DNA from 3 places in the Pseudoalteromonas sp. NS-SX12 genome. Region 2 is predicted to be linked to each of the others. Evidence: predicted binding sites of a transcription regulator. Region 2 holds the regulator's gene; each other region holds the start of a gene.
What was found. Region 2 encodes FliA, which starts transcription of late flagellar genes. Its sites were predicted from a motif close to CTAAAGNTNNNNNNNNNNNNGCCGATA; they were not measured.

Region 1 (11,083 bases), 1.2 Mb from region 2:
ATTAAAACTACTGCTATTTAAAACTACATCTTTGGTGTGTGATCAGTTTTGTCGTCACTGCCACCGCCATTACCGCCACCACCATTACCACCGGTACCTGGCATATAAGAAAATTTATCTGCTGTCTTCATAACTAAATCCTTCTATTAAAACTACTGCTATTTAAAACTACATCTTTGGTGTGTGATCAGTTTTGTCGTCACTGCCACCGCCATTACCGCCACCACCATTACCACCGGTACCTGGCATATAAGAAAATTTATCTGCTGTCTTCATAACTAAATCCTTCTAATAAAACTGCTGCTATTTAAAACTACATCTTTGGTGTGTGATCAGTTTTATCACCAGAGCCACCACCATTACCACCGGTGCCTGGCATATAAGAAAATTTATCTGCTGTTTTCATAACTAAATCCTTCTATTAAAACTGCTGCTATTTAAAACTACATTTTTGGTGTGTTATCAGTTTTGTCGTCAGAACCATTGCCACCACCAGCTCCACCGGTACCTGGCATATAAGAAAATTTATCTACTGTTTTCATAATTATCTCCTTGTAGTTGTTTTGCCTTAAGGCATCTTTCAAATTACTGAAATTACTAAAAAACACAAGTACTTTTTCATGAAAAAGTACTTCATGTTATGACAAAGAGGTGTTTGCCTATAAAACAAACACCTATTTATTCAGTCTCCATGCAAGTAACTGTTTACTTTGCGATGCTTGCAGTACCTTCAACGTTTAGTTGCTTAGATTTATCGAGTGACCAAATACTCTCTTGGTCACCAAAGTAAGCGCGTTTTTCAAGACGTTGATATGCTTTAAAGTAAGCAAATGCCGTTATTAATGCGCATACTTCGAGCGTTATTTGCGACAATCCAGTTGCCGGCCATAAACCCAATGTGGGGATCACTAATGCAATAATCGACGTTAGCGGCACCCATAAGCAAACGACAATGCTCAATTTAATCAATACCATTGCGGCGCTCGTTGCGCCTTTGTAAAAACTTAAACACAGCGCACCAATAAAGCAGCTGTAGTAAACCCACATATACGCCGCATTAATGTTAATGCTCAACCATTTGGTCGCCGCAAAACAGCTTATTACACCAAGTAATGACCCCAAACACACACCAACAGTTAGGTTTGCCATAAAGCGAACCGACTTTGTTTGCCCTCCTTGCTTTTGGCGACGTTTTTCAAGCCACAGCAAGTTGCCTGTATAAAACAACAACGCACCCGCTAACCCCATAATAAAGTAAAGCCAGCGTCCAAAATTGCCACCGTAGCTGCCAAAATGCAGAGCAAAGAATGTACTTACTGCGCTGCCCCACACACCTTGGTCGCCGTTTGCGACACTGCTGGTTTGTATTTCAAGTGTATACGGGTGCATAAAAATAAAATCGTTATTTGGTCCTCGCATAACTTGATTTTCATTAACCAAAGAAATAGCCGCATTGGCGCGTGCGCCATTTAAACCCGACAAACGAATTTCACTCACAGAATAACCGGGGGCATATTCCTTAGCCTTATTTATGTAATCTGATAAAGTCGGTAATTCAGCCAAGGAATATTCAACCTTGCTTGGCGGATCAGATGGAAACATTGGCTTATCGCCATATACTTTTGAAAGCCCTGCATACAAAAAATCGTGAAACGCAAACACCACCACAGTGAATGCAATAATGATATGAAAAGGTAAACTCGCGATGCCTACTAAATTATGGGTGTCTAGCCAAAAGCGGCTCGCCCCTTTTTTTGTGCGCAGTGCGAAAAAGCTTTTAGTTAATGTAGGCAATAAAAAAATCACCCCAGACACTAATGCAACAAAATATAAAAATGCCGCAAACCCCATTATAAACTCACCAAGGATATGATGCCCCGCTACATCGCCTAAAATACCGCCAGTTCTATGCAGCATATCAACCAGTGCTGAAAGCTCATTTACATTGGCATCTTGTGTGATTATCTCACCGTTTTGGTCAATACTGGCATTAACCACTTTGTCATCAAGCCGTAAACCGCGGCCTTGACCTTGGCTATACCATTGAAATGGCGAATGAGCCTCATCAAAACGTATGGTGAGTTCTTTTTGTGCTTGCTCGTTCTGCGCTAAAAGCTTTGGCAGTGCCGACTCAATTTTTAAAAACTCAACTTGTTCAAGCTTTACACTTGGTGGTGTGGCCCAATCATCAATGGCCATTCGAAACATGGTAATGCTGCCAGCAAAAAAGCCAATAAATAAAAACAGCCCTGCAATAATGCCCGTCCATGTATGAACGTTTTGATAGACCCTTAAAATATCACTTCTTACTTTCATAGCGTGCTCCTTAGTAATACCCAAACGCTATAAACAAACACATTCGCTAGGCCTAGTTTAAGCCAAGCGACTTTGCCACTTTTAAATAAGTACACAAAGGCAATAACACACAACCAAATTGGCGTAATTAACCACATATTAAATTGCACACGCCACAATGCGCGCTCGTTTGATAGGGTTGTTGTCAGATTATCAGGGCCAAACCATGCAAAAAGTGCTACCAGCCCATAACTTAAGAAAAGCCCCAATACCACGCCCGCCAGTGTTTTTGACCACCAGTCAGGCTGAATCTTATTTTGCTGCCGACTAAGTTGTTCACTCACGTTTTATTCCCCTTTAAAAATAGCGCCATCAATGGCAAAGCAATCACACACAGCATAATCACCATTAGGCCGATAAATAGCGAGGCACTAACAGCGTATTTAGCTGCCATTAGCACAAAAGCAAGCAGCAACATAAGGTAGGCGATTGGACGCAATTTTTTTGCAAGCGGTTTAGTACGTAACAGCTGATGTTTATTCGATAAATACAACAAGCCAACCGCAAACAACATGATTGTTGCAGGCAACACAATAAAATAACTCATTAAACGCCCCGTTAAACTAGTTTAAAAATTAAATAAATTTAAATTGATATGATAATTATTTGCATTTAGAATTCGTTACGTATTCATAATACTATTAATATCTTACAAAGGAAATCCCACAAATGCCTACAGCAAAGTCAATTGCTAGTTTTAAACTTAGTACCCTTACGTTAGTTATTTCAGCAAGTTTATATTCCGGCTTCACCATTGCAGAAGATGAGCAAGAATTAGAATCAATCGAAAAAATTATCGTGATTGGTGAAAAAGCGGATCGTACCTTAAAAGACACTGCATCGAGTGTATCTGTTATTACCGAAGAAACGCTGCGTTCAATTCAAAACATTACGGTAAGTCAGGCGGTATCTGAAATTCCAAATGTGGTTGCATTAACTGGTGCAGTGCCTGACATTCGAGGTGTATCTGGTAACGGCTCAGCAAGTGGCTTTAATGGCGTAACCGGCGGGGCTCGTGCGCGCGTTTCAACATTAATTGACGGCGTTGCCGAGCCCTTTATGGCTGATTTAACAGGTGATAGTGGTATTTGGGACGTTGAACAAATTGAAGTATTTCGTGGTCCGCAATCTACCAGTAATGGCCGCAACAGCTTAGGTGGCTTAATTTACATTAAAACCAAAGATCCTAGCTACGATTGGGAAGGTGCAGCACGTGTTGGCTATCGCAACCAAGATCAATATATTGATACGTCAGTTATGGCTTCTGGTCCATTAATCGACGACCAACTTGCGTTTCGTTTTACAGGCCAATTACTGAGCGGTGAATCGTACGATAACAGTGTAATTTATGAAAGCCACAATCCAACATTTGACTTAGATGAATTAAAAACAACACGACTAAAAGCAAAGTTACTGTGGGAACCATCAGCATTAGAAGATTTTTCGGCACTTTTCACTGTTTCTGATAACCGTGAAAAAGGCGATACCGGCCGTAAATATTTCACAGCAGACAACCCTTGGGATTATATTCCAACAGGTCAACGTTATATGGATACAGACAGCACAACGGTAAGCGCTAAGTTTGACTATAAAGCATCAAATAATATTGCATTTGACTTATTAGTTGCAGGTATGGATTACCAATGGGGCTTTGATAGTTATGACCCAGACATTACGCGCCAGCAAACACTAACAACCGAAGAACAAAACCTTACTATCGACGGCAAGATGCGCTTTGGGTTAGACAATGATGCGTTTTATGGTTTTGTTGGCTTAGCTTATTTTGAGCGTGAGCAAGATTATGAGAGTGTTGGCGGGTCAATTTATCATGGCCATGATGAAAGTGACTCAAAAGCATTGTACGGTGAAGTTAATTTTGAGTTTGCCAATGCCTTTACTCTAATTGTGGGTGGTCGTGTGGAAAAAGAATCACAGTATCGCGACTATTTTGAGAATGAGCTATCGGTACTTGACCAAGACAACACCATTACTCTGCCAAAACTGGTACTGCAATATGCCATTTCAGATGCGACAACAGCAACAGTGAGCGCGCGTAAAGGCTATAACTCAGCAGGCGGCGCACTCGATTGGTTTGCGGGTGAATACTATTATTATGATTCTGAATCGGTTAATACCTTTGAAACAGGTATTCGCTCTAGCCTAAATAATGGCAATATTAACGTAAGCGCTAACCTTTTCTACAATGACTATTCAGATTACCAAGCAACTAATTTACAGCGCCGTATTTCAAATATCGACTCGGTCGTTACATACGGCTTAGAAGCCGAAATCAGCGCGATGGTAACGCAAGATCTTCGCTTAAACGCAGGTCTTGGCTTAATGAACTCAGAAATAAAAGATGATAGCCCACAATACGAAAGCATTAATGGTAACGAACTCAGTTCGGCACCGGGCATTACAGCTAACTTAGGCGCAAGTTATTGGTTTACCGATGCCTTATCTGCCAAAGCATCCGTGTCATTTGTTGATGATTATTACGGTGAAATATCAAATACAGAAGAGCGCATCGCAGGCGATTACACGGTAGCGCGTGTCTCGCTTAACTACGAGCTTGAAAACTGGATCATCAATGCGTTTATCAATAACTTAGCTGACGAAGAAGCGGTTACGGTTTACGAACCAGCAGGTCGTCGTTACCCTGACGGTTATGCTGCGGTTGTTGACCCACGTACATTTGGTGGCTCGATCACGTATCGCTTCTAAAAAAATAACCATAAAAAACCCCGCAGTTGCGGGGTTTTTTATTTAAAGCGTTGACCTTTGTGGTCTAATTTGACTATAAATCAATTGGTGTCGATTCTTTTGCTTTACCTTGCATAATCGATATTTCAACCCGACGGTTACGGCGACGCGACTCTTCATCAACATTCGGCTCTAACGGCCTGGTATCTGCTCGACCAATTACCACCATGCGACCTTTATCAAACGACGGTACTTTTTGCATTTCCGTTGCTACCGCAACAGCGCGCTTAGCAGAAAGATCCCAATTATTAGTGTAAAGCTCGTTGCTCACTTGAAAATCATCGGTATGACCCGATACCGTAATTTCGCCGGGCACATCATTTAGTAACGCCGCTATTTCTTGAATAATTGGCTTAAACTGTGGCTGTAAAAATGCACTACCCGATGGAAACGAGCCATTTTCCCGAATACGGATTACAATTTGCTGACCGAGCGATTCTAATTCAATTGCGCCATCAATAATTTGTTGCTCCAGCTGTTGCGCGATTTTTTTAAGTAGCTCGTTGGTTTTTTCTTGCTGCGCTTCACTGGCGGTTTGTTTAGAGGTACTTGCCGATTCACCACCTCGGCGATTACCGCGTTGCTCTTGCCTACCACCTGCACTGTCTTCTTCACCGGCTTGAAATTCAAGCATTTGCTGAGTCATTTCGACGGTTTGCTGCTGAATTGTTTCTATCGGCGTTGGGTCGGGCTTGCCTGGACGAAACTCCATAGCAATAACGCTAGTACCTTTTGGAATGTCTTTAACTTCAATCTTATTTTGTACACCAAATGCAAACTTCATCGAGCCTGCAATCTGCTTAAACTTCAGTACATCCATTTCTGAGAAAGCTAATAACAATACAAAGAAGCACATTAATAGCGACATTAAATCAGCAAAGGTGCCCATCCACGCCGGTAATCCGGGGGGCGGGCATTTACACTCTTCTGCTTCGTCCGACATCGTCTACCCCTCAGTATCCACTTGGCGTTTAGACTCTGCTAAATAGTTTTTCAAAATACCTTCGATCACTTTTGGATTTTGGCCATCTTGAATACCTAAAATAGCGTCTAAAATTAAGCGCTGATTGAGTTGCTCTTCGTCTTTGCGGTTTTCTAATTTAGCTTGAATTGGAATGGCGATTACGTTCGCAAGGAATGCACCATAAAGTGTTGTAAGTAAGGCAACCGCCATTGCTGGACCGATGGCTTTGGGGTCATCCATGTTCGATAACATGGCTACCAGACCAATCAAGGTACCAATCATGCCCATCGCAGGCGCAACATCACCCAGAGCTTTAAATAATCCAGCACCAGCCTCATGACGTGTTGTGGTTAAACTAATATCTTTTTGCAACGTGGCACGCACGACATCAGCGTCATGGCCATCTACAAGCATATCAATGCCTTTACGCATAAAAGGGTTAGGGATATCAGCTTCTTCTAGTGCTAAAAAGCCGCCTTTACGGGCAGCATCTGCCAGCTCTACTGATTTTTCGATAAGTTCTTCTGGCGCTTCAATTTTAAACATAAAGGCCTTACCGGCGACTTTACCTATGCCAAAAAATTGCCCCATAGTGTAGTTAGAGAGTACAACAAATAATGAACCACAAAATACAATGAGTACTGAGGGCACATCGACAAACATGCCAATATCACCACCCATGACCATTGCCATCACAATGAAACCGACTGCACCGACAATGCCTATAACCGTTGCTAAATCCACTTTGACTCCCAGTTGTAATACTTATAAACCAAGTTTGGGTTTTAAATTTGAGGCTCAATATGCTTGCGTGAAGACAAGATACCGTAACTATTATAATAATTTACTTTTATTTATCGGCAAGCGCTAGCAAAGTATTAGTAATTTATTTTGCATACATCAACTTAGCTTTCAATAAAAACAGTGACATGATATCAGCCCCAGACAGAATCACCTTAATACTGCTAGCAATAAAGTTTAGCTGCATTTATGACAAATTTATGCGCTCTAACCCAACCTTTAACAAATTAATTTAGCTCAAATAAGAGTAAAACAAAGCGTTAAAGCACATTCGTTAGGATATTTAGCAAGTTAAATTGAATTAGCGCGGCAATAACCATAAAATTAGCCAATTCTTTTTTACTTTGCGTGGCAGGTAACTTATGGCGAGCAAAAAGCCTGAAAATTTAAGCTTCGAAGAAGCCATTTCAGAACTTTCAACAATTGTAACTGAAATGGAACACGGTGATTTGCCTCTCGAAACAGCGTTAAAGCAATTTGAGCGTGGTATTGCCCTCGCCTCAGCTTCATCACAAAAGCTTGAGCAAGCACAACAAAAAGTGCAAATCTTGATGGGGCAAAATGACAATGCCCAACTTGTGGATTTTAACCAATAGGCGTTCAATTGAATTCTGTCGACTCTATAATCTCTGCGTATTTGCCGCGCATTGAAGAAAATTTGAGTGCGCTGACCCCAGCGTCACATCACACGGATGAAAAACTAGTAGCCGCATGTCGCTACAGTTTATTAAATGGTGGAAAACGTTTACGACCGATTTTGGTTTACCTAACAGGTGAATTATTTAACGCCGACAACGCCGACCTAGACCGAATTGCATGCGCAATTGAGTGTATTCATAGCTATTCGTTAGTACACGATGACCTGCCAGCGATGGATGATGATGAACTGCGCCGTGGCAGACCAACATGCCATATTGCCTACGATGAAGCGACTGCTATTTTAGTGGGCGATGCACTACAGTGTTTAGCATTTGAAACCATTACTGAATCACAATTTAATGGCACTACTGTTAACAACCAGCTAAAAATCGTAAACACGTTAGCAAATGCGTCTGGATTATTAGGTATGTGCGGCGGACAAGCACTTGATATTGCGGCAACCGATTCGCTAATTACCCTTACTCAACTTGAGCAAGTACATAAATTAAAAACCGGTGCACTGCTAAAATCGGCAATTAAGATGGGCGCTCTTGCCGGTAATGCCAACGAATTAGAAATTGCGGCACTAGCACGCTATGCTGAAGCAATTGGCCTTGCATTCCAAGTTCAAGACGACATTCTTGATGTTGAAGGTGATACGCACACTTTAGGTAAACCACAAGGGTCAGACATCGAAGCCAACAAAGCAACCTACCCCGCTTTACTAGGCATTGAAGGCGCAAAAGATAAAGCGCGAAATCTTGTGAACCAAGCAATTAACGCTTTGTCTGAAATAGATGCCGATACAGGTCGACTCAAAGCGATTGCAGAATATATAATTGCTAGAGATCACTGATCCCTAGTACGCCAAATAAGCGATAACAATAAATTGGCGACTCATTTTTAGGATAGAATTTAAAACATCATGACATTTGATAGTAGCAAGTATCCATTATTAAGCTTAGCGAATACGCCAGAGCAACTGCGCGAAATACCGCAGCAAAACTTGGCTGAGCTAAGCGATGAACTGAGAGAGTACTTACTTAACTCGGTATCACAAAGTAGTGGGCACCTCGCCTCAGGTCTTGGCACCGTTGAGCTAACTGTGGCGTTGCATTACGTATATAACACACCATTTGACCGTTTGATTTGGGATGTTGGCCATCAAGCATATCCACATAAAATCTTAACAGGTCGCCGTGAGCAAATGCATACCATTCGCCAAAAAGATGGTTTGCACCCATTCCCTTTCCGTGAAGAAAGTGAATACGATACCTTTAGCGTAGGCCATTCAAGTACCTCAATCTCGGCGGCACTTGGTATGGCGCTGGCGTCTGAAAAAGAAGGCCAAGACCGTAAAGTTGTTGCCGTTATTGGTGATGGTGCGATTACTGCGGGTATGGCATTTGAGGCAATGAACCACGCCGGCGACTTAAATCCCGATATGCTGGTTATTCTAAACGACAACGAAATGTCGATTTCAGAAAACGTAGGCGCGCTCAACAACCACTTTGCACGTATTCTGTCAGGTAGCTTTTATACCAACATTCGTGAAGGCGGTAAAAAACTACTGTCTGGCATGCCACCGGTAAAAGAGCTGGCAAGTCGTATGGAAGAACACCTTAAAGGTATGGTGATCCCAGGTACGTTTTTCGAAGAATTAGGTTTTAACTACATTGGGCCAATTGATGGCCATGATGTTGGCATGCTAACTGATACCTTACGTAATATGCGTAACTTAAAGGGCCCGCAATTACTTCACGTACGCACACAAAAAGGTAAAGGCTATAAACCAGCAGAAGCTGATCCAATTGGCTATCACGGCGTACCAAAGTTTGACCCAAGCGAAACCAGCTTACCAAAGTCAAAACCAAGCGCACCTACTTTCTCAAAAGTATTTGGCGATTGGTTATGCGATATGGCCGCAAAAGACCCGAAACTTATGGCAATTACGCCTGCGATGCGTGAAGGTTCAGGCATGGTGCGCTTTTCAAAAGAGTTCCCAAGCCAATATTATGATGCGGCAATTGCCGAACAACACGCGGTAACCTTAGGTGCAGGCTTAGCCTGTGAAGGACTTACCCCAGTTGTGGCGATTTACTCTAGCTTTTTACAACGTGGTTACGATCAACTTATCCACGATGTAGCTTTGCAAAATTTACCAGTAATGTTTGCCATCGACCGCGCTGGCGTGGTGGGTGCAGACGGTGAAACTCACCAAGGTGCATACGATTTAAGCTATATGCGCTGTATTCCAAATATGGTGATCATGGCACCAAGTGATTTAGACGAATGTCGTCAAATGCTTTACACCGGCCATCTGCATCAAGGACCAAGTGCGGTACGTTACCCTCGCGGCAGCGCAGGCGACATTATGCCAAATGATGCGATGAGTGCACTTGAGATTGGTAAAGCTAAGGTTATTCGTGAAGGTAAGGACACAGCAATTTTAAGCTTTGGCACCTTGCTTGACGAAGCAAAGCAAGTGGCTGAAGCGCTTAACGCGACGCTACTTGATATGCGTTTTGTTAAGCCACTTGACGAAACGGCAATTAAACAGCTTGCAGCTTCTCACAGCACCTTAGTTACCCTTGAAGATAACGCGCTTATGGGCGGTGCTGGCTCTGCTGTGAACGAGTTTGTAATGGCAGAAAAGTTAAACATTCCGGTACTTAACTTAGGCTTACCTGATGTGTTTATTAAACACGGTACACAGCAAGAGATCCATCAAGAGCTTGGCCTTGACGCTGACGGTATTCAAAAGAGTATCGAAGCGTACCTAGCCAAATAGCGCATGCCTTAAGAATTCAGGTTTCAGCAACTTTCTGAAATCTGAATTCTCAATCCTCACACTTACCTATTTTATATCTCAGAAATATGCAGCTTAGCTTGCTCGGAATCTAATAACGATTCTAACTGCTGAGCAACACGTTCACTATCTTCAAATTCAAACGCATCGATATTATCTGAAAAGCTAAAGTAAGCGACACTGCCCGGTTTTTTCGCCTTTGCTTTTTGCAGTGCAATATCGGCAATTTTAATGGATGTTTCCCAGCTAATAATTTGCCCGCCTAGCAACGGTAGCGGATAAAATGCCCAACCAACCGAGCCTGTTAGTTTTGTTTTACGGCCATCAGGCATAACAAAATTTTGCCCAGCTAGCTGATGACTAATACTGCGCGCAAACTGATGTACAGCGCTCTTTTGCATATCCCTTAGTAAAATCAAAAACTCGTCGCCACTCCAACGTACCACATAGTCGGCACCTTGTACCTGCTCTGTCAGCAAGGACGCAATTTGCTGTAAACAGTTATCGCCAGCAAACGAACCAAACACATCGTTTACACGGCTAAACTTGTCTAAGTTCAAAATCAGCAGTGCCATACATTTACCCTGAATCTCAAGGCTTTCGCGGTTACTTTGGAAATGCTCGATGTCTTTCGGTAGTTGATCAAATAAGAAGCGACGGCTGCGAAGGCCTGTTAGCTCATCTGAGTGACTTACCAGTTTTAGCCTGTCGTTAGCTTTATTAAGTTGCTCATTCGCAGAAATAAGCGCTTG
Region 2 (11,083 bases):
ACTGTGGTTGTGGTTTTACCCACACCGCCTTTTTGATTTGCTACCGTCCAAATTTTCAAGCGAATACCTATTGTTCTTGTTCTCGGGTTGTTATGCGAATACCACCATTTGGTAATTCGATTACTTTAAGTGAATCGTCTTTTTCTGCATCCTGCCTTAACTTCTCCACCGCTTGCTCAGTGGTTTGTTTTGCGTTAGCTGTTATCTCAGTTTCACCGGTTTCTGGCAATGCATATTTTGAAATTGCGATCACCACCTTGCGATTTTGTTGACGCCCTTGTTCGTCATTATTATCGCTAAACGGCGAGTACTCACCATACCCTTCAATAGCCATTCTTGCAGGGATTATGCCGAGATACTCAAGCCATACCAGCACTTCGGTCGCACGGGCTACCGATAAATGCCAATTAGAACGAAATACTTCATTATTTATCGGCTGATTATCAGTGTAACCACGCACTCTTAAGTAGTTTCGGTTAGCATTTAAAATTGGCAGTAATGAACGTAAAACAGTTCTTGCACGTTCAGTGGCAACCGCGCTACCGCTGGCAAACAACAAGCTTGAACTCAGCTCTATGGTAAGCCAATTCATGTCTTTTTCTAACTGCGCTTGCCCCGCTTCAATTTCATCAGATATCGCTTTTTTAAGCTCTTCTTCAAGCGCATCGAGCGGCTGGCCTAAATACTTTTGCTGTAAATTACTCAGCTCTCCTCGCCCATCGACAAGTTCTGGCCCTTTTTCTTCATTTACAATACTAATGCCGTGCAGTTGCGAATCAACTTTTGGTTCGTTGCTCGTAAGAATGCCTTCACCAGATACGCCTTTTCCCGTACCTTTGCTAAATTGGTCTGTTGTTTTAAACACATGAGAAATTGTGTCTGACAACACTGAAAATTTTTCTTCTTCGATAATGGCCATCGCGTACATCACAACAAATAATGCAAACATTAATGTCATATAATCGGCGTAAGAAACTAGCCAGCGATGTGTGTTATCGTTTTGTTCGGTTTGCTTAAAAGGCTTAAAGCGTGGCATACACGACTACCTAAACAACGACTTATTATTTTTTTCGATTAAGTACGCCGAAAGCTTTTGTTCAATGGCATTAGGCGTATCACCTTGAAGAATGCAAAACATCCCCTCAGCTAACATCTGATGATAACGGCAATGTTCATCCACTAAATAAGCCAATTTATTGGCAATTGGAATATAAAGAAGATTGGCAAAGCCAACACCGTAAATAGTAGCAACAAACGCAGTGGCAATACCCGCACCTAACATATCGGGTTGTTGAATAAAGTTCATTGCTTGAATAAGACCGAGTACGGCGCCGAGAATACCGAGAGTTGGACTGTACCCCCCCATGGCATGATACACTTGGCTTGACTCGTTAAGTGCATTGCGACGTTGCAAAATTTCGTTTTCCATGGTGTCAAAGAACTGCTGCTCGTCACTGCCGTCAACAAGCAAATTTAGGCCTTTTGATACAAAGTGATCTTTTTCATCAATAGCAAGGTTTTCTAACGACAAATAGCCGTCATGACGTACTTTTGCCGCCCAGTTTTTTACTTGCTCAATGCCTTTTGCAAAATCATGCTTAGGTGGCGTTATCACCCAAGGCAGCATTTTAATGGCTGTGGTAAACTGGTATTTAGTTGCCTGCAACATTACCGCGCCAAGCGTACCGCCAAACACAATTATGAATGCTGACAAATCAAACAAATTCGCCAGCACACCACCTTCAATGGTATACCCTAAGCCAATTGCTACAAACGCTATAATCGCACCAAAAACGGCTAGTTTATCCACAACCTATTTCCGTGTTGATATGTTTAGCAACGTCATCCAATGCGATGCTTTTCTCGCTTAAACCAGCACTTGCAACTGCTTGGGGCATACCGTATACAACGCAAGACGCCTCATCTTGTGCCCAAATTTTAGAGCCCGCCTGTTTAAGCATACGTGCGCCATCTCGGCCATCAGCTCCCATACCAGTAAGTACAATTGCCAACACTGAGTCACCGTAACTTTTTGCTGCACTAGCAAAAGTGATATCAACGCTTGGTTTGTAAGTGACACGAGCGCTATCATCTTCATAGATTTTTAGCTTTTGATTGCCGCTACGACCTTCAACTAGCATTTGCTTACCACCAGGTGCTAAATATGCAACGCCTGGTCTGAGCAAGTCGCCGTTTTCTGCTTCTTTAACTTTGATTCGACAAAGTGAATCCAATCGCTGTGCAAATGCCGGTGTAAATGCACCTGGCATATGTTGAATCAACAAAATTGGATGAGGAAAATTGGCTGGTAACTGCGTAAGCACTTTTTGCAGCGCAACCGGACCACCTGTAGAAGTACCAATTGCCATTAACTTATATTGTTTACCAGATGCTTTTGGTCTTTCGCTTTTAGTTGCCGCACGCGAATCAGCCGGTGTGGAGCGAGCAGCAAAGGTTCTATCAGGCTGACGTAACGTTGAGCTAGTGCTGCGCTCAGGTGTTGCTCTTGCCGTAGACGCTTGATTTAATGTTGCACGCTGTGGTCTAAAACCACCTACTCGGCGACGGCCTATTTCTTTAACTTTTTGTTGAAGTACTTTCGTTGCTTCTTCTTTGTCGCGAGCAATATCTTCAAACTTTTTAGGTAAAAAGTCTAACGCGCCGGCATCAAGTGCATCAAGCGTTGCACTTGCTCCATCATGCGTTAACGAAGAGAACATTAATATTGGTGTCGGCGTTTGCTGCATTATTTGCTTTACAGCGCTAATACCGTCAAGCACAGGCATCTCAATATCCATTGTGATAACCGATGGTCGTAATTCGGCAGTTTTTTCAACCGCCTCTTTACCATTGTTAGCTGTGCCAATCACTTCAATATTGGGATCTTGACTCAAGATTTCACTCACACGACGGCGAAAAAAACTTGAATCATCTACTACTAAAACCCTAATTGTCATTAAGTGCTCTCTTACTTTTTATTGCGACCTTGGCCTGCGTAGTGCTTTAACAAGCTTGGTACATCTAAAATTAGTGCAATGCCACCATCTGACGTAATTGTTGCGCCCGCCATACCCGGCGTACCTTGCAATAAAGCATCTAATGGCTTGATTACCACTTCTTCCTGACCAATCAAGGAATCAACCACAAAGCCCATTTGTTGCGTACCTAATTGCACAATAACAACATGCCCCTGCGAACGCTTTTGTTCGCTGCGAGGATTCCGTAACAACCATTTTTCTAGATAGAACAACGGAATCGCTTTATCACGTACGATAATCGTTAGCTGCCCATCAACTAGATTTGTTTTAGTAAGATCTAAGTGGAAAATTTCACTTACACCGGCGAGTGGTAATGCAAACGTTTGCTGACCAACTACGACCATTAAAGTAGGTAGAATAGCGAGCGTCAGTGGTACTTTAATTTCAAGTACTGTGCCTTTGCCTTTTTCTGATTCAATATTCACTGTACCGTTTAATTGGGTAATTTTGGTTTTAACCACGTCCATACCCACGCCACGACCAGAAATATCAGAAATCTCTTCTTTGGTAGAGAAACCTGGCGCAAAGATTAAGTTATACGCTTCGTTGTTTGACAGTCGAGCTGCCTGGTCGGCATCTATTACACCTTTACCAATCGCTATACTTTTCAGCTTTTCTGCGTCCATACCCGCACCATCATCTTCAATGGTAAGTAAGATATGGTCACCTTCTTGTGATGCTGACAGCGTCACCGTACCGGTGCGTGGTTTGCCTGCAGCTTCACGATCGTCTGGCATTTCAATACCGTGATCCACCGAGTTACGTACAAGGTGAACTAGCGGATCTGCAAGTGCCTCAACAAGGTTTTTATCTAAATCTGTTTCTTCACCAACTAGCTGTAAATTAATTTCTTTTTTCAAGCTGCGAGCTAAGTCACGTACAACGCGAGGGAAACGGCCAAATACTTTTTTGATTGGCTGCATCCGGGTTTTCATTACCGCGCCTTGTAAGTCTGCGGTCACCACATCTAAATTAGAAATGGCTTTACCCATACTTTCATTACTAACGTTAGCACCTAAGCTGACAAGTCGATTTCGAACCAATACCAGTTCGCCGACCATGTTCATGATTTGGTCAAGGCGTTTGGTATCAACACGCACTGTCGTTTCAGCCGGTGGCGCTGCCGGTTTAGCTGGTGCTTTACTTGGCGCTGCAGCTGGTTTGGCTGCACTTGGCGCAGCAGGCTTAGCAGCTGCTGGTTTTGGTGCTGAAGCTTGTTGTTTCGCCGGCGTTGGCTTAGCCGCAGGAGGTGGTGTTGGCGTTGCCGGTTTTGCCGCTACCGCATCAGTATTAAATGATTTTTCAGCAGTGCTTGGCGCACTACCCTTGCCATGAAGTTCATCAAGTAGGGCTTCGAATTCATCTTCGGTAATGTCTTCATCGTCACCCGATGAAGCCGCTGGAGCTGCACTTTCTGGCGCACTTGTCTCAGACGCGCCACCGAATGAACCAGCGCCATGTAATTCGTCGAGTAAGCTTTCAAATTCATCATCAGTGATTTCATCAGAGTCGCTACTTTCACTCGCTTCTGGCGCTGCATTAGAGGCTGGGCCATTACCAGAGCCGTGTAACTCATCTAATAAGCTTTCAAATTCTTCTTCTGTGATATCGTCAACGCTATCGCCAGAAGATTGTGCTTCATCACTTGGCGCATCAGCATCAAATAAAATATCACCAAACGGGTCTTCTTCGACAGCTTCTGGTTCGACAATTTCTTCTGCTGGCGCTTCGGCTACCGGTGCTTCATCTGCGCTTTCAGGCTGACTAAGTCTATGTAGTTCTGCCAGTAGCTGCGGGTCAGCAGGATCGGGCTGAGCGCGATTTTGAATGTGAGCAAACATTTCATTGATGGTATCAAGTGCCTGTAAAATCACATCCATTAATTCAGGAGTAACCCTGCGTTGGCCTTGTCGTAAAACATCGAAAATATTTTCTGCGCCGTGACATGCATCGACTAGCTCTGTCATAGACAAGAAGCCAGCGCCCCCTTTTACGGTATGAAACCCTCTAAATATCGCATTCAGTAAATCAGCATCTTCTGGATTATTTTCCAGTTCAACTAACTGTTCTGAGAGCAACTCTAAGATTTCACCGGCTTCGACTAAAAAGTCTTGTAAAATATCTTCATCGACATCAAAGCTCATGCATTTTTCTCCGATTAGAAGCCCAAACTAGACAGCAGATCGTCTACTTCATCTTGACCTGAAACCACATCTTCACGTGATTCAGCATTTATAATTGGACCTTCAGCTACTTGGTCTAATTCACCATCAGCAACCATTTGTTGTTCTTGTTGTATTGTCGTTTCAGGCGATTCATCATGTTCTACAGGTGTGCCAAACACAGTTAACATATGAATCAGGCTATCCTCGACTTCTCGGACAAGCTCGATTACGCGTCGAATAACTTGACCTGTGAGGTCCTGATAACCCTGGGCCATGAGCACTTCTGTCATTAATGCATTTAATTTATCAGAATTTGTTTTTGCTTCGTCCATAAAGCCGTTTAGCTCATGACATAACACTTTAAACTCACCAACTTTAAGATCTCGCGACATTAATTTGTCCCATTTGGGCTTAATATTGTTGAGACCTGTTTGCAAGTTATCGGCAATAGGCAGCGATGCTTCAACGGCGTCCATCGTTGTATTCGCAGCTTGCTCTGTCATTTCCATAACATAATTGAGACGTTCTTTTGCGTCAGGAATAGACTCAGTTGTTAACGCCGATAAAGTGGTATCAAGTTGAAAATTTTTCAATGAATCATGCAGTTGACGAGTTAGTTTGCCTACCTCATCAAATAATTCATCTTGCTCAATTGCCGTAACTTGCTTTAGCAGCTCTTGCGCTTGTTGTTGCTCATCGTTTTCAAGAAACGCAACTAGCTGCTTAGCTTGTTCTAAGGTAATTTGAGGCGCAGCACTTGCTGACATAAACCTCTCCTTCCCGTTAGCCTAAACGCTCAAAAACTTTATCAAGCTTTGTTTTAAGCGTTGCTGCTGTAAATGGTTTAACGATATAACCGTTTACACCTGCTTGCGCTGCAGCAATGATCTGCTCTTTTTTGGCTTCCGCAGTTACCATTAGTACCGGTATGTGTTTTAGACTGTCATCCGCGCGAATCGCGCGCAGCAAATCTATACCTTGCATACCTGGCATATTCCAATCCGTAACTACAAAGTCAAACTCTTGGTTTTGCAGCATTGGTAGCGCAGTGCTACCGTCGTCTGCTTCTTGCACGTTTGTGAAACCAAGATCTCTTAACAGGTTTTTAATGATTCTTCTCATCGTTGAAAAGTCGTCAACTACAAGAATTTTCATGTTTTTATCCAAAATATCCTCCAGTGAGGTATGCACCTAATTGTTTACTTACTACTTTTATTCTATATCCAGTCATGGACTTTTGCTTTAAGGCGCACCATGGCCTGACTATGTATTTGGCTCACTCTTGATTCACTCACTTCAAGAATTAGCCCAATTTCTTTTAAATTCATTTCATCATTGTAGTAAAGTGACAGCACTAACGCTTCTCTTTCTGGCAAAGTTTGTATTGCCTCTACTAACGCTTTATTAAATTTATCCTGTTGAATATCAACTAATGGATTTTGTTCTTTATTGCCGAGCCCTGCGTCGATGACATCTTCATCAACACCGAGATCTTCAATGCCGATAATTTTACCATTGCTTATATCCCTTAGAATATGATGGTACTCATCTAACGTAATATCAAGTTTTTCAGCTACTTCACTGTCTTTTGGTTCACGTCCGAGTGATGATTCTAGCTGATTGATGACCGCGGCGACTTCACGGGCGTTTTTATGTACTGAGCGAGGTACCCAGTCTCCTTTACGCGTTTCATCAATTATTGCACCGCGAATACGAATACCCGCATAGGTTTCAAAGCTCGCACCTTTACTGCCATCAAAGTTCTTAGCAGCCTCAATGAGTCCTATCATGCCTGCCTGAATGAGGTCTTCGACAATAACGCTCGCCGGTAGACGCGCTAAAATATGGTAGGCAATGCGTTTAACCAACGGCGTATGCTGTTCGACAAGTTGCGATAATTGATTTTGATTAGCATAGGCAGCGGTTCTTTTCATAGGCGTTCCTAATTACTAACCAGTTTCTCAATGAAAAACTCTAGGTGTCCTGACGGCTGATTTGGAATTGGCCAGCTCGCCGCTTTAGTTGCAAGTGCTTTGAACGCAATTGCTGCAGGCGATTTTGGAAATACGTCAACAATGGTTTTTTGTTTACGAATCGCTTTTCGAATATTTTCATCAAATGGAACTGTTGCGACTAGCTCAAGCGATACATCTAAAAAGCGGTCAGTTACTTTTGATAATTTTGCGAAAAGCTCTTGGCCTTCTTTTAAGCTGCGTACCATGTTCGCAACTATTTTAAATTTGTACACACCGTGCTCACGGCTTAACACTTTAATCAGTGCGTAAGCATCGGTTATTGATGTTGGTTCATCACACACAACAACAAGCACATCTTGTGAAGCGCGGGAAAAACTAAGCACCATATCTGAAATACCGGCCGCAGTGTCAACGACTAATACATCATAGTGTGAGTCTAATTCGCCAAAAGCGCGAATAAGGCCAGCGTGTTCAGATGGTGTTAATTCCACCATATTTTGAGAGCCAGATGTCGCAGGTACAATTTTCATACCATACGGCCCTTCAACTAAAATATCTTCGAGGTCACATTCACCTGAAAGCACGTGAGAAAGGTTACGCTCTACACGCAAACCCAGCATTACATCACAGTTTGCTAAACCCAAATCGGCATCGAGTACCAGTACTTTTTGGCCTTGCTGAGCCATGGCGATTGCCATGTTTAGAGAGACATTGGTTTTACCAACTCCCCCTTTACCTCCAGTTACCGCAATTACTTTTACAGCCTTGTTGTTGTTTTTCATTTTCCGCAGGCCACTAGCTTGATCTAATTCTGGGTTAATCATACATTCCTACTGCTTGATGCGCCATGCTTGATGCACGTCTTGCTTGCGCGTTTGTTCGTTTTGCATACAACTGCTGAGCTTTGCTGACCAATTTTTCCGCATTTGCCACACGAATGTCCTCTGGTACACGCTGCCCATTGGTAAGATAGCCTATTGGCAGACGATTTTGAATGGCTACACTGATAATTTCACCTAAACTTAGACATTCATCAAGTTTTGTGAAGATACAACCACTTAACTGTACCTGTTTGAACTGTTTAATCGCCTCTTGCTGTACTTCAAGCTGTGCTGTTGAACTTAACACAAGGTAACTGCGAATATCTACTCGGCTATTGCGCATTAAGGTGTTAAGTTGCTCAGTCAAACGTATATCTCGTTGGCTCATTCCTGCTGTATCAATTAATACTAGACGCTTATTTCTTAAATGATAAAGAATTTCAGTGAGTTCTTCTGCATTTTTAACTTGCTTTACTGGGCAGCCAATAATACGACCATAAGTCGATAATTGCTCATATGCGCCAATACGATAAGTATCTGTTGTGATTAGCGCGATATTGTTGGCGCCAAATTTTTGTGCGCCAAGTGCAGCTAGCTTTGCAACTGTGGTAGTTTTACCTACACCAGTAGGGCCAACTAGCGCATATACGCCACCACGACGCAAAATCTCATTATTTGCAGTGTATAGCTGTTTGCTCAGCATATTAAGTGTTTCTTGCCACGCTTGACGCGGTGCAACGTCATCTGGAATAAAACACGCAAGCTGGTCCGCTACTGCTTCACTGATACCCATACCTTTCAAACGGTCGAGTAAAAGTGCACGAGTTGGGTCACGGCGCGCCATATCTTCATTCATTAAGCCAGAAAGTTGGTGCTCAAGTAACTGTCTGATCGATGCCATTTCATCACGCATCGCTTGCATTTCATCAAGCGACTGAGCTTGGTTGCCATAACTGCTTTGCTGCTTTGGCTTAGCAAAGCTATCAAGGGCATCTTGCTTTGTCGATGTGAGTGAATCATCGTCATCAAACCAATTACGAGGCTGCTTTGGCTCAGGTGCTTTATCAAATTGAGGTGATTTTTTCGCTTGGCGCTCAAGTAATGCCGATAAACTATCTGCTACCGCTGCTTGTTTTTCAGGGGTCGCTGTTTGCGGTTTTGGCTTAACAAAATTATTACTAAAACGAGGTTTTTCTTCGCTTAACTTAGGCGCTGCAGGTGCAGCTTGCACTGACTTTTCATAATCAACAGCTGCCACAATTTCAACACCATCAGCCATGCGCTTATTTGACATGATAACTGCATCAGGACCTAGCTCATGCTTTACTTCATTCAATGCGCTGCGCATATCTTTAGCAAAAAAACGTTTAATTTTCATGTGACACCTCGTCTCTACTTATCACTGTTGACCGACTGAGCAAACAATTTTGATCTGTTTTTCTTCAGGTACTTCCTGATATGACATCACGCGCAAACCCGGTAGGCTGTGTTTCACAAATCGCGATAACACGCTGCGCAACATACCTGATGTCAACAGTATTGAAGGTTCACCTGCCATTTCCTGGTTTTGATGCGCATCGCCGAGAGAATTTTGTAGTCTTTCTGCGAGCCCTGGCTCAATGCCAGCACCTTCGTCACCTGCACTTTGAAGTGACTGATGCAACATCTGTTCCAACTCAGGCGCCAATGTTATGACGGGGATTTCTGGTGCGTTACCAGCAACGTCTTGAACGATTAGTCGACGCAGTGAGATTCTAACTGCAGCCGTTAGTACGTCTGGGTCTTGGCTACGAGGGCCGTACTCAACGAGGGTTTGAACAATCGAACGCATATCGCGAATTGGCACACCTTCATTAAGTAAGTTTTGCAGTACTTTTACAATTGTAGTGAGCGGTAAAATATCGGGTACTAAGCCTTCAATTAAACGCGGATGCGACTTGGCTAGCATATCAAGTAAGTTTTGTACTTCTTCATGGCCCAATAACAAAGCTGCGTTATTGTGTAATAACTGAGAAATATGTGTTGCAACCACAGTTGCAGCATCAACCACGGTATAGCCAAGTGATTGTGCTTCATCTTTTTGTTCTGGTGCGATCCAAACTGCATCTAAGCCAAATGCAGGGTCTTTGGTCGCAACCCCTTTTACTTCACCAAATACTTGACCTGGGTTAATTGCCAATTCGTTATTGTGTTTTAATTCACCGTTACCACTAGAAACCCCCATTAATGTGATGCGGTATTCGTTCGGATCTAGCTCTAAATTGTCTCGAATATGAACCGGCGGTACTAAAAAGCCAAGCTCTTGAGATAACTTTTTACGCACCCCTTTAATGCGGCTCAGTAATTCACCACCTTGTGCTTGGTCGACAAGTGGAATTAAACGGTAACCAACCTCTAGGCCAATTACATCTACTTGCTGTACATCATCCCAACCCAACTCTTTTTGCTCAATTTGCGCTTGCTCTTGGCCTGGTGAACCGCCTTTTGCAACCTGTTTCGATTCTTCTTCTGCTTTTTGTGTTTTAATGCGCTTATTCCAATATGCAACACCCAAAATTAGCATACCTAAACCCAGAAACGCGATTTTCGGCATGCCAGGTACTAAACCCATTACAATTAAAATACCTGCTGCAATATAAAGGGCTTTGTCATTGCCTAATTGAGCGTGAAATTGTTCGCCCATGTTTTGCGATTCATTTTGACGCGTTACCACAATCGCGGTACCGATAGATAAAAGTAGCGAAGGTAATTGAGCAACAAGGCCATCACCTATCGTAAGTAGCGTATATACTTCCATTGCACGACTAAACGGTAAATCATGCTGGATCATGCCAATAAATAAACCACCAATAATATTGATAACAAGAATGATAATACCGGCAATAGCATCCCCTTTTACAAACTTACTGGCACCATCCATTGAACCGTAAAAATCGGCTTCACGAGTCACTTCGGTACGGCGCTCTCGCGCTTGTTCCGCAGTAATAAAGCCTGCATTTAAGTCTGCATCAATCGCCATTTGTTTACCTGGCATTGCATCTAAGGTGAAACGTGCAGATACTTCTGAAATACGGCCAGCACCT
Region 3 (11,083 bases), 170 kb from region 2:
TGAAAGTATTAGTGCTATTTTGAACTGTTAGCCCATCAACCTTAATAATTGCGTCTTGCGCTTGATCTTCGGCAGCAATACCAAGCCCACCTGCCCCTCCGCCATTAGCTACGGTTGAAATAGCATCAAGCTCTGCAGTATCATTTGTAACAACTAGATCATTGCCTGTACCGGTTTCATTTGATGTAAGGACTAATTTTGATTCAGTTCCAGTATTGACAATATTGGCAATAACCCCAAAGTTGTCGTTAGCGTCATTAATCGCATTTCTAACGTCTTCGAGCGTGGCACCTGCATCGAGTGTTAAATCAAATGACTTACTTCCAGCAGCGAAACTTAGTGTTCCTCCACTAGCAGTCACAACATCATCAGCAGCCGAAAAACCAGTGTTAGAAACCGCTCTAGAGCCCTGAGCAAGCTGCATTACTTCTATATTGAAACGCCCCGGAGTGGTATTATCGTTAGTGGAAACGCGGATCAAATCACCCGAAGCTGGTTGCTTTAATTCAGCGGTACGCTTTGTAAAGTTATCTACATCTGCTAATTTTTTGATTACATCTTGAAGTTGTGTCATTGCTGACTTCACTTCACTAATCGCTGAAAGCTCAACTGTTATAGCTTCTTCTTTTGCAGCAAAAGCTTGTAACTTAGGAATATTCTCGGCATCTAATGACGCTTTGATGATACTTTCAAGGTCTAGCCCTGAACCAACCCCTGCTGATGTGATACTCGCCATAACTACCTCTAACCTTTAAATATTTGCTACACCGTGTCGTTAAACAAAACGCCTTTGGTGTTAGTAAGTCTATCGGCTACTTCGTCTAAAGCTTTAGCCATTTCGCGGAATTCCTTAGGTGGTATTTCTCTGATGACTTCTTGACTAGACTTATCCAATACTTTTACTACCGGCGGTTCGCCAAGCTCATCAAACTCAAATACTAAGCTTGTTGCTTGTACAGGAATAAACTCATTTATCTTTTTTAAATTTGCTTTAATTTCAGCAAATATATCTTCCTTCGATTTGACCTCTTCTTGAAAAAGGTCTTTTTCTGAATCAGCAAGATTTGTACCAGTTGGTCTAGTTTTGTCGTCACTTTGACTCTCAGATACGCCACCAAACCCTTGCTGTTTCTTTAGCTCATCACTCTGTGTGACTGCCAGGTTTGATTCTATAACATTCATACCAATACCTTTAGCTTATTAAGTAATTATAGTTGACCACTGGAAAATGTTTTTCCAGTGGTCAATTAATTTAACCTAAGAGAGATAATGCCACCTGTGGTCGCTGATTAGCTTGACTTAGAATTGAACTACTTGCTTGTTGTAAGATCTGATTCTTAGTTAATGCAGCTGTTTCAGCAGCAAAGTCAGTATCACGGATACGTGAACGAGCAGCTGCAAGGTTTTCTGAAACGTTCGATTGATTTCGAATTGATGATTGGAAACGGTTTTGTACAGCACCTAGTTCTGCACGTTTCTTATCAACAACGGCAATCAAAGAATCCATACCAGCTAGTATTTGTTGCGCGTTTACTTGAGATGACACTGAAATAGAGGTGGCACCAAAAGCCGTAAAAGATGCTGTTGTTTCTGTAATCGTTGAGCTGACGGTGCTAATACCAGCAGCAAGTGTAGACATAGTTTTGCCAGTTACACCTGTTGCTATTGATGCAATACCCGACATAGTAAAACCGTTGTTCGCACTCATGGCATTTGCCGTGCCACCAACATCTTTCATTGAAAAACCAATGGTTTGAATTGCATCGGCACCTACTTGGAAGTTGGCTTCATAAGAGCCATCTAACAGGTTTTGACCACCAAACGTTGTATCTTCAGCAACACGGTTTACTTCAGATGAAAGTTGACGAATCTCTTCTTGCAGTGCAAGACGGTCTTCATCCGTGTTTGAACCATTCGACGCCTGTTGAGCGAGTGTACGCATACGTTGGAACATACTGGTAATTTCATCCATCGCACCTTCAGCAGTTTGTGATAGAGAAATACCATCATTTGCATTTCGAATACCCTGATTCAAACCGTTAATTTGACCTGTAAGTCGGTTCGAAATCTGCATACCAGCAGCATCGTCTTTTGCACCATTAATACGCAAACCTGACGACAATCGTTGGAATGAGGTATCTAAGTTAGTACCTGATTGACTTAATTGTCTTTGAGCATTTAAAGAGCTCACATTTGTATTTACATATAAAGCCATAATTGCCTCCGCTTTATTAACTAAAGTGCAGTTTAAATAAGTACCCCTACTTATTTAAAAAGCCCAATTTAGAATCCTAAAATAGGTGTTCTAGTCGGCTTATCGACATCTTTAGAATTTGCTTTAGCAATTTTTTTAATTTTTTTTAATAGGCATAAAAAAACTCCCATTAGGGAGCTTTTTAAATAAATTAAATTTAACCTTGCAGCAAACTTAGCGCAGCTTGTGGTCTTTGGTTTGCTTGACCGAGAATTGTCTGACTCGCTTGCTGTAATATTTGTGCTCGTGTTAATTGCGCTGTTTCCATGGCAAAGTCTGCATCTTTAATTCGTGATTTAGCAGCACTTAGATTTTCTGAGATATTAGCTTGGTTTCTAATCGTTGACTGAAAACGGTTTTGAACCGCACCTAACTCAGAACGCTTTTTATCTACAACAGCAATCATCGCATCCATTGCCGCAAGAACTTGTTGTGCATTCGCTTGTGTCGACACACTTATTACCGTCGCCGCCATGTTACTAAACCCAACGGTCGCTTCTGTTAATGTTGTTTGTACGTTACTGATACCAGCGGCTAAAACGCTCATTCCTTTACCACCAACGGCGCTAGCTATGCCTGCGATACCTGACATAGTAAAACCATTATTTGCGGTCATACTGTTCGGCCCATTTGCGGTACCACCAACTGTTTTCATACTAAAACCAATAACTTGCACTGCATCAGCACCTACTTGGAAATTAGCTTCATAGTTACCATTGAGTAAGTTTTGACCACCAAATGTCGTATCGGCTGCAACTCGGTTAATCTCAGATGATAGCTGACGGATTTCCTCTTGCAGTGCTAATCGGTCTTCATCCGTGTTCGAACCATTTGCAGCCTGTTGTGACAATGTTCGAATGCGCTGGAACATGGTAGTCATTTCTTCCATTGCACCTTCAGCTGTTTGTGCTAGTGAAATACCATCGTTCGCATTTCGGTTGCCCTGATTCAAACCTAAAATCTGTGATTGTAATCGGTCTGAAATTTGAAGACCTGCAGCATCGTCAGCAGCACTATTAATTCGAAGACCCGATGATAAGCGTTTAAACGCTGTATCTAAGTCGCTCCCAGAACGATCTAACTGGCGCTGGGCATTTAGCGAGCTTACATTAGTATTTACATATAAAGCCATAACCTTACTCTCTCTATCTATCTCTTATAATATGTTAGATATGAGTAACCCGGTAAACGCAGCATTACTTGCAACATTGCCATTAGGGTCTAGGAAAATGATTGCCAACTTTTAAACAAAAGCGGCAAATAACCGCCTAAATTTTCCTACATATCTTGTTCAAGAAAGAATAATTCAATAACTGTGCCACAAATAAAAAAGAGCCTTATAAAGGCTCTTTTCAAAGAGAAAGATTGAAAGTAAGGGGCAAATATAGCGGTGTCAATAAACTTACTTTATACTTGGTACTATATTTGCTTAATCAATTTAGTACGAGAGACCTTTGGGTTTCTTATACTTACTTGTTTGGATGTTTTATAGCAGTTGCCTCCGCTTTAAATATCCGTTTCTAATGCCCTTATCTACTACCCCATTTGATAAGGGCATTTCTCTTAATTTATCCTAGTAGACTCAATGCAGCCTGTGGACGCTGGTTAGCCTGACTCAAGATTGTTTGGCTTGCTTGCTGTAAGATCTGGTTACGTGTTAACGCAGCAGTCTCTTGTGCAAAATCAGCATCTTTAATACGTGATTTCGCAGCACTCAAGTTTTCAGAAATATTCGATTGGTTACGAATTGTTGACTGGAATCGGTTTTGTACCGCACCAAGCTCTGAACGCTTTTTATCTACAACCGCGATCATTGAGTCCATTGCTGCTAACACTTGCTGCGCATTTTCTTGTGACGATACACTGATAACCGTTGCAGCCATATTAGTAAAGCCAGCAGTTGCAGCTGTTACACCAGTACCTACGTTACTGATACCAGCCGCTAGAGCTGTCATCGACTTACCAGTTACAGCTGATGCAATTCCAGCAATACCTGACATGGTGAAACCACCGTTTGCTGTCATAGTATTAGGACCGTTAGTCGTGCCGCCAACTGTTTTCATGCTAAAGCCAATCGTTTGAATAGCATCTGCACCAACTTGGAAGCTCGCTTCATAAGTACCATCTAGTAAGTTCGTGCCACCGAATGTTGTATCTGCAGCAACACGGTTAACTTCTTCAGATAACTGGCGAATTTCTTCCTGAAGCGCTAAGCGGTCTTCATCAGTATTCGAACCATTTGATGCTTGTTGTGCTAGGGTACGAATACGCTGGAACATACCCGTTACTTCATCCATCGCACCTTCAGCTGTTTGTGCTAGTGAGATACCGTCGTTAGCATTACGGTTACCTTGATTAAGACCATTAATCTGTGATTGTAAACGGTCTGAAATTTGAAGACCTGCCGCATCATCAGCTGCGCTGTTGATTCGAAGACCTGATGATAAACGCTGAAAAGATGTATCTAACGAATTACCTGAATTCATTAATTGACGTTGAGCGTTTAATGAACTTACGTTTGTATTTACATAAAGTGCCATGACTCATTCTCCCGAAGTAAAAATAACTTACTTTCAATTCTCATATTTAACGAAGAGCTAGAAATTTAAATTTCAGTATCTCTTGAAGTTACTTTTGTTATCGGGAGGAAAAAAAATTCCTTTAGCTTAATTTTTAATTTTTTTTAAATTATTCAAAAACTTATTTAAGATGGAAATATGGCTAACTATTGTATCGGCAATAAATTGACTTGCTTTAGTGAATTTTTAAAAAATCATCTAATTTACGGGATAAATTAACAAAAAAGCGAGTTTAAAACTCGCTTTTTATAGATAAAAATAAATACTACCTAATGTAATCAAACAGTGAAAGTTGAGTAAGGCGGCCAAATGTTGCCTGTGATGCCTGCAACGCTGTCTCTTCTTTTGTTAATTCAGAAATTGCCGCTGCCATATCCAATTCAATTAAATTTGCTTTAGATTCTTTGTGATTAATATTGATATCAGTAGTCGAATCTAGCAACCTCTCAGCAACTTTTAATCGACCGCCCAAATTTGCTTGAGTAATAGACACTTGATTTTGCGCGTTAGTTAATCCGGTTATACCATCTGCCAAAAACTCTTGATATGCATCATTAGATAATCCAGATGTAGTTAAACCGGTAATTAACTCTTCTAATGTATTTAATACATTTTTCTTTTCCGGCGGTGCTAAAGAAAAATCCGCTGTTCCCGGTGCGACACCAGAAAGCTCAATTTCCATACCTTGGAAATTTATTGCCTCGCCATCATAGTTACCTGATGCAACTGGTGTACCACCAAGTGTTATCGAGTATGTGTCAGGTGCCCCAGGGGTAACGGTCACTTGTAAATTATTGTTCGCAGGTACAAGAGGGTCATAGTTAGCTTTGTGATATGCATCGAACTGAGCTTGTTCTTTAACAAAAACAGAACCTCCAGTGATACCGCCTCCAACTGCAGGCGCGTTTGTATTAACGTTTAGACGTGCGTCCACTTTTTCAAACGCATCAATACCATTATCACTAGATCGCAACGTTATACCAACCGCCAATTGCATCTCATGATTACCTTGGTCACCTTGATAATCATAAGTGCCTGTCGCACCGTTGTAGGAATAGGTTTGTACATTATCCTGAAAACCTGAAAAGATAAACTTTCCATCTTCAGATTTTGAATTCATTAAATCATACAGTGTTGCTTGAATAGACTTCATCTCTTCAGCAATCGTTGCTCTGTCTTGCTCTGTAAGCGCACCATTACCGGCCTGAACCGTCAATTGATACCCACGCTGTAAAGAGATTTTAATATTTTGCAACACACTTTCTTCAGTTTTTAATTTACTCGTCAGGTAACTATTATTCTTTTGAAACTGTTCATTTATATCAATGCGTTCACTAAAGAGTAACGCTTGAGCAGATGCGGCGGGATCGTCAGACGGTGTTAGAATACGCGTTTGAGTCGAAACCTTTTCTTGTGCAATCGCAACCTTCTGCTGATTATCTAAAATTTTATCAAGGTTGTTTTGATACATAATGTTATTTGATAAACGCATTAGATTTACCTCGCTGCATTCAATATGGTGTCGAAAACCGTTCTGGCGGTAGATAAAATTTGTGCAGCTGCAGAATATGACTGCTGAAATCTCAACAAGTTTGCAGCTTCTTCATCCAAATTAACGCCAGAAATAGACTCGTACCAAGCATTTGATTGATTAGCTAAGGCTTCAAAGGCAACTTGATTCGTTTTAGCAGACGAAGTTCTGATACCAACATCAGTAATTAAGTTTCCGTAAGCCTCATTCAATGTCGTTAGATTGTCGCCACCAGCCGATGTTTCAATATTTGCTCTGACTAGCTCTTTATCTTGCAGTCCCGCCAACATTAAACCATTTCGATTGTCATCAAAACCGTTTGTATTAAATTCCAGCGTGAATGAATCACCAGTATTTGGCGCGCCTTCTAAACTAAAATCAAAACCATAGGTATTGTAAGGGGCCCCAGCTTGATTTAACACATTGTCATATGGTGGCGTTAGTACCACAGTTGTTGTAACAGCTGGAGTGCCATCCGTTATATCAAACTCATTTGGGTTGGCTGTTTTTGTAATAGTAATAGGGCCATTGGTTAAAGACGGAGGCGGACCTGCTGTAAAACCTGCAGCCGTTGTATCCGTGACTGTACCACCTGAAATACTGCCTGTACCTTGGTTATTAATATTACTATTTGTTCGGATCGGCGATGCTAACGCCAAATCTTCTGGTCTGTTCGTCGCTAATTGAATATTTGTTGACGCCTCTGAATTAAGTTTTAACTCAAACTTATCTCCCACAGCAGCACCAGCAGTAAGGTTTATTTCTAAACCATATAAAAAGCCACCAGCACTACCCGCATTAGCTACGCCGCCCGCTACTGTTGCTACAATTGGCGTACCAACGGGGTCGCCATATTTATCAAGTGCAGAAACTGTTATTTGGTTTGCCGCTGTGTATTCAATTAGAAAATCAGAAGCAGGGATTTCACTACCGTGTCCTGCTTCAACAGTACCGGTAACTTGTGCCGTACCTGTATTTGCTGCATATGCGTATGCACCTGCACTAGGAATCGTGAACAAATCACCGCCTAATTCACCATCCGCATCCAGTCCTAATCTATTTTGTTGGTTAAATGCATCAGCCATTGCCAAACTTAATTGGCCTAGTTTGTTTTGTGATGGAATTAAAATATCTTCGCGATATGCCAATAGCCCGCCTATTTTACCTTTCAACAAACTTGTATCTACTTCAAGCGGTATTGCCTTACCTGAATCCACATCTAATTTTAAATCTTTAAAATTGGGGTCTGGATCGCCGGAAAGTGAAAATAAATTAAACGCACCATCTTCCATTACAACAGCTTCACCTGTACCCATAAACACCAATTTTTCACCATTTGGACCATCTAGCGTTTCAATATCTATGTACTCAGCCAACTCTTTAATGGCCAAGTCACGTTGGTTAATAGTACTGTTTAGAGCACTGCCATCAGGGCCTGAAGAACCCGATGCAATAGCAAGATTAAGTTCGCTGATTTTACTGATCAGTCCATTTGCTTCATCGGTATAGATTTCAAGTTGATCATTCACAATGGTTTTTTGGTCAAACACTATGCCAGAAAGCCGACCCAATTGATCGATATACCCTTGTGCGTCATTAAAAAATAAATTGCGGCTCACCGATGATGAAGGCTGATTTAATGTTTCTTGTAGTGAGCTAAAAAGTGAATTAATACTAGTAGACAAACTATTAGATTCTTCAGCAAACAAACTGTCAACGCGGGCGGACTCATCAACAAACTGGTTAAAGAAAGCAAGGTTAGACACATCGCGATTTAATTGTTGTTGCGCAAAGTCATTCACTAAGCGGAAAGTTTGCCCAAGTCCAACTTGATTATCAAACAGTGTTCTATGTTCTGTGCGCTCTCGAACATAACCTTCTGTATTGACGTTGGTAATGTTTTTACTGGTAGTTTGCAGTAACTCTGAGCTTGCACGTACACCTGAGTTTGCAATATTAAGTAGATTAAAAGACATTAGTTAGTGCCTCCTAAACTTGTTATCGAACTTTTCATCATATCGTTTACATTTATTCCTGAAGCGACAGCGTTGAGTGCTTGCGTAAATTCAGTGCGCTTTAGCACATCTTTAATTTTGTCTGCATAATTAGGGTCAGTGGCATACCCTGCTTTTTGTAATTCATCGAGATACTGAGATGGGTCTGACGTTGTTTTAAGTGCTGATTGATAGCGTGGGTTTTGCTGTAAAAAGTTAACAAAATCATCAAAACTTTCAGCAATGCTGTTATACGCTCTAAAATTAGATTGTTTTTTAACAGCGACGCCTTGTTCAAATTCAAGCGAAGCTTTAGCAGCTTTATCACCTTGCCATGCGCGGTCAGCTTTAATATTGAAAAAATTATTTGAGCTTTGCCCATCACTTTTAGTAATCACATGTTTTCCCCAGCCTGTTTCAAGCGCAGATTGCGCCAACATAACAGCAGGACTTAACCCTATTTTTTCAGCTGCGCTTTTAGCGTGCTGCCAAAGCTCAGAAACAAACGACTGCTCATTATCAAATGCGGTTTCTTCACCTGTTGTATTTATCTGTTCTGGTGAATCTGTATTTGCGGTATTCAATGAAGGCTTTTGCATTGGCGCAATCTGGCTTGCTGAAAACAAACTTGCAGGGGTGTATTTTCCTGGCGTTGGTGAAAGTTGCTGGACAATAATATCGGCAAGCCCTAATGCACCACTTTGTGAAAGCTCCATAGAAAGCTGTTGATCATGCATATCACGATAAAATTTAACGCTGCTTTCATTAAACGGGCTATCTTCGTCTTCAAATGCTTCGTTGGCTTTACGCATACTTTTAAATAGCATTTGGGTAAAAATAGATTCAAACTGAGCTGCAACTTGCTTAAGCGCCTTTTTATCAGGATCGCCTTGCAGCGCTTCTTGACGTAAAGAATCTAAGTTACTCAAGTCAAAGAAACTTTGTTGATGATTTATGTTGTTACCATCCATAAGTCAGCTCTCATTCAATAAATTGGCTACGAAACACACTGATAAACCAATGCAAAAATCAAGCCAAAGAAATAAAATTAAAGCGCTAAACAAAAAAGCCCTGCAATGCAGGGCTTTGGTAACAATCTGTAAACTTAAATCACAATTAGTTGGCCACTTATTGCGCCCGCCTCTTTCAGCGCTTCAAGTATTGCCATTAAATCACCTGGCGCCGCGCCGACTTCGTTAATCGCTCGCACGAGATCATCTAAACTCGCACCTGGGTCAAACACAAAAGCACGGGTATCATCGCGTGCTACATCAATAATGCTTTGCTCGGTAACAACCGTTTGCCCACCAGCAAGTGCGTTGGGTTGATTAACGTTTTGCTGCTCTGCAATCGTGACAGTCAATCCACCATGAGTGATTGCAGCGGGTTCTAAAGTAACATTTTTACCAATCACGATAGTGCCTGTACGCGAATTAACGATAATTTTTGCGCTGTTATCAGCTGGTTCGAACTCAAGATTTTCTAAAGTAGCGAGGTAAGCTACGCGTTGCGCTGGGTCGCGTGGTGCTAACACTTTAACCGACGCTGCATCCATTGCTGTGGCAGTATTTGGGCCTACTAAATCGTTAATCGTGTCAGACAAGGCTTTTGCAGTAGAAAAATCAGGACGGTGCAGATTAAATGTAATGTGATCACCTTGGTTGAACGGCGATGCGACCGCACGTTCGACAATCGCGCCATTTGGAACACGCCCTACAGTTGGTGTATTTACTAATACCTTGCTGCCATCAGCACCCTCGGCGCCTAGTCCGCTAACCACCATGCTGCCTTGTGCAATTGCATACACATTGCCATCAACGCCCTTTAGAAAGGTTTGAATTAATGTACCACCGCGCAAGCTTAATGCGCTACCAATTGACGATACGGTAACATCGATTGTTTGACCCGGTTTCACAAACGGCGGTAAATCTGCATGTACAGCTACTGCTGCGACATTCTTAATCTTAGGCTTTAAGTTTGCTGGTAACGTGATACCAAAACTGCTGAGCATGGCTTTAAAACTTTGCTCGGTAAAGCTACTTTTTTCACCTGTGCCAGGCAAACCAACAACTAAACCATAACCAACAAGCTGGTTACTACGTACCCCTTCAACAACGGTCACATCTTTAATACGTTCTGCTGTTGTTGGGAAGCTAAAAAGGCTAAGAAGCGCGATAAAACCAATAGCAAAATTACGCATGCGACCTCCTAAAAAGGGTTTAATGGGCTTAAGAAGAACTGAGCTAACCACCCTGCTTCTTGTGCATCTGCCAGCGCCCCTTTACCAGAGTACTGAATACGTGCGTTTGCAATACGGGTAGACATCACCATATTGTCAGCACTAACATCCTTCGGACGAACGATGCCTTCTAAACGAATAAATTCTTCACCGGTATTAAGCGTAAGCCACTTTTCACCGCGAATAACTAAATTACCGTTTGGTAATACACGCATCACATTAACTGAAATATTACCGTTTAGACTATTTGACTGATCTGACTTCGCATCGCCTTTATATGAGCCCTCTGAACCAACACCGTATTGCAACGCATCACCATTGATCGTAACTGCATTACCGCCAAATCCAGTAACCGGTGATAGTGCAAAGTCCGTTTCTCGGTCAGTTTCCGTTTTTGCCGTTTTTGACGCCTGAGTTGATTCACTCAGCACTACGGTAATGATGTCACCTTGGCGCAGCGCTTTTTGGTCTGAATAAAGGTCATTT

Region 1: pomA (flagellar motor protein PomA) is a predicted target of FliA. The motif match lies at 6,938-6,964, and genes of this name have one in related genera.
Region 3: AC2IOM_RS00485 (flagellin N-terminal helical domain-containing protein) is a predicted target of FliA. The motif match lies at 2,316-2,342, and genes of this name have one in related genera.

The regions. Positions count from the first base shown of each region.
Region 1 is NZ_CM170634.1:1,788,217-1,799,299, reverse strand. Features, by position in the region: gene AC2IOM_RS08385 (PepSY-associated TM helix domain-containing protein) at 706-2,316, opposite strand; gene AC2IOM_RS08380 (hypothetical protein) at 2,313-2,639, opposite strand; gene AC2IOM_RS08375 (hypothetical protein) at 2,636-2,902, opposite strand; gene AC2IOM_RS08370 (TonB-dependent receptor) at 3,025-5,079, shown strand; gene AC2IOM_RS08365 (flagellar motor protein MotB) at 5,153-6,061, opposite strand; gene pomA (flagellar motor protein PomA) at 6,065-6,826, opposite strand; gene xseB (exodeoxyribonuclease VII small subunit) at 7,246-7,479, shown strand; gene ispA ((2E,6E)-farnesyl diphosphate synthase) at 7,521-8,378, shown strand; gene dxs (1-deoxy-D-xylulose-5-phosphate synthase) at 8,448-10,313, shown strand; gene AC2IOM_RS08340 (diguanylate cyclase domain-containing protein) at 10,385-11,083, opposite strand, start outside.
Region 2 is NZ_CM170634.1:2,980,283-2,991,365, forward strand. Features, by position in the region: gene AC2IOM_RS13860 (ParA family protein) at 1-59, opposite strand, end outside; gene AC2IOM_RS13865 (flagellar motor protein MotB) at 68-1,036, opposite strand; gene AC2IOM_RS13870 (flagellar motor protein) at 1,043-1,810, opposite strand; gene AC2IOM_RS13875 (protein-glutamate methylesterase/protein-glutamine glutaminase) at 1,803-2,957, opposite strand; gene AC2IOM_RS13880 (chemotaxis protein CheA) at 2,969-5,182, opposite strand; gene AC2IOM_RS13885 (protein phosphatase CheZ) at 5,197-5,970, opposite strand; gene cheY (chemotaxis response regulator CheY) at 5,987-6,370, opposite strand; gene AC2IOM_RS13895 (RNA polymerase sigma factor FliA) at 6,421-7,137, opposite strand; gene AC2IOM_RS13900 (MinD/ParA family ATP-binding protein) at 7,146-8,003, opposite strand; gene flhF (flagellar biosynthesis GTPase FlhF) at 7,996-9,378, opposite strand; gene flhA (flagellar biosynthesis protein FlhA) at 9,400-11,083, opposite strand, start outside.
Region 3 is NZ_CM170634.1:89,542-100,624, forward strand. Features, by position in the region: gene fliD (flagellar filament capping protein FliD) at 1-736, opposite strand, end outside; gene AC2IOM_RS00480 (flagellar protein FlaG) at 763-1,182, opposite strand; gene AC2IOM_RS00485 (flagellin N-terminal helical domain-containing protein) at 1,253-2,215, opposite strand; gene AC2IOM_RS00490 (flagellin N-terminal helical domain-containing protein) at 2,412-3,386, opposite strand; gene AC2IOM_RS00495 (flagellin N-terminal helical domain-containing protein) at 3,823-4,794, opposite strand; gene flgL (flagellar hook-associated protein FlgL) at 5,099-6,325, opposite strand; gene AC2IOM_RS00505 (FlgK family flagellar hook-associated protein) at 6,331-8,340, opposite strand; gene flgJ (flagellar assembly peptidoglycan hydrolase FlgJ) at 8,340-9,329, opposite strand; gene AC2IOM_RS00515 (flagellar basal body P-ring protein FlgI) at 9,464-10,558, opposite strand; gene flgH (flagellar basal body L-ring protein FlgH) at 10,567-11,083, opposite strand, start outside.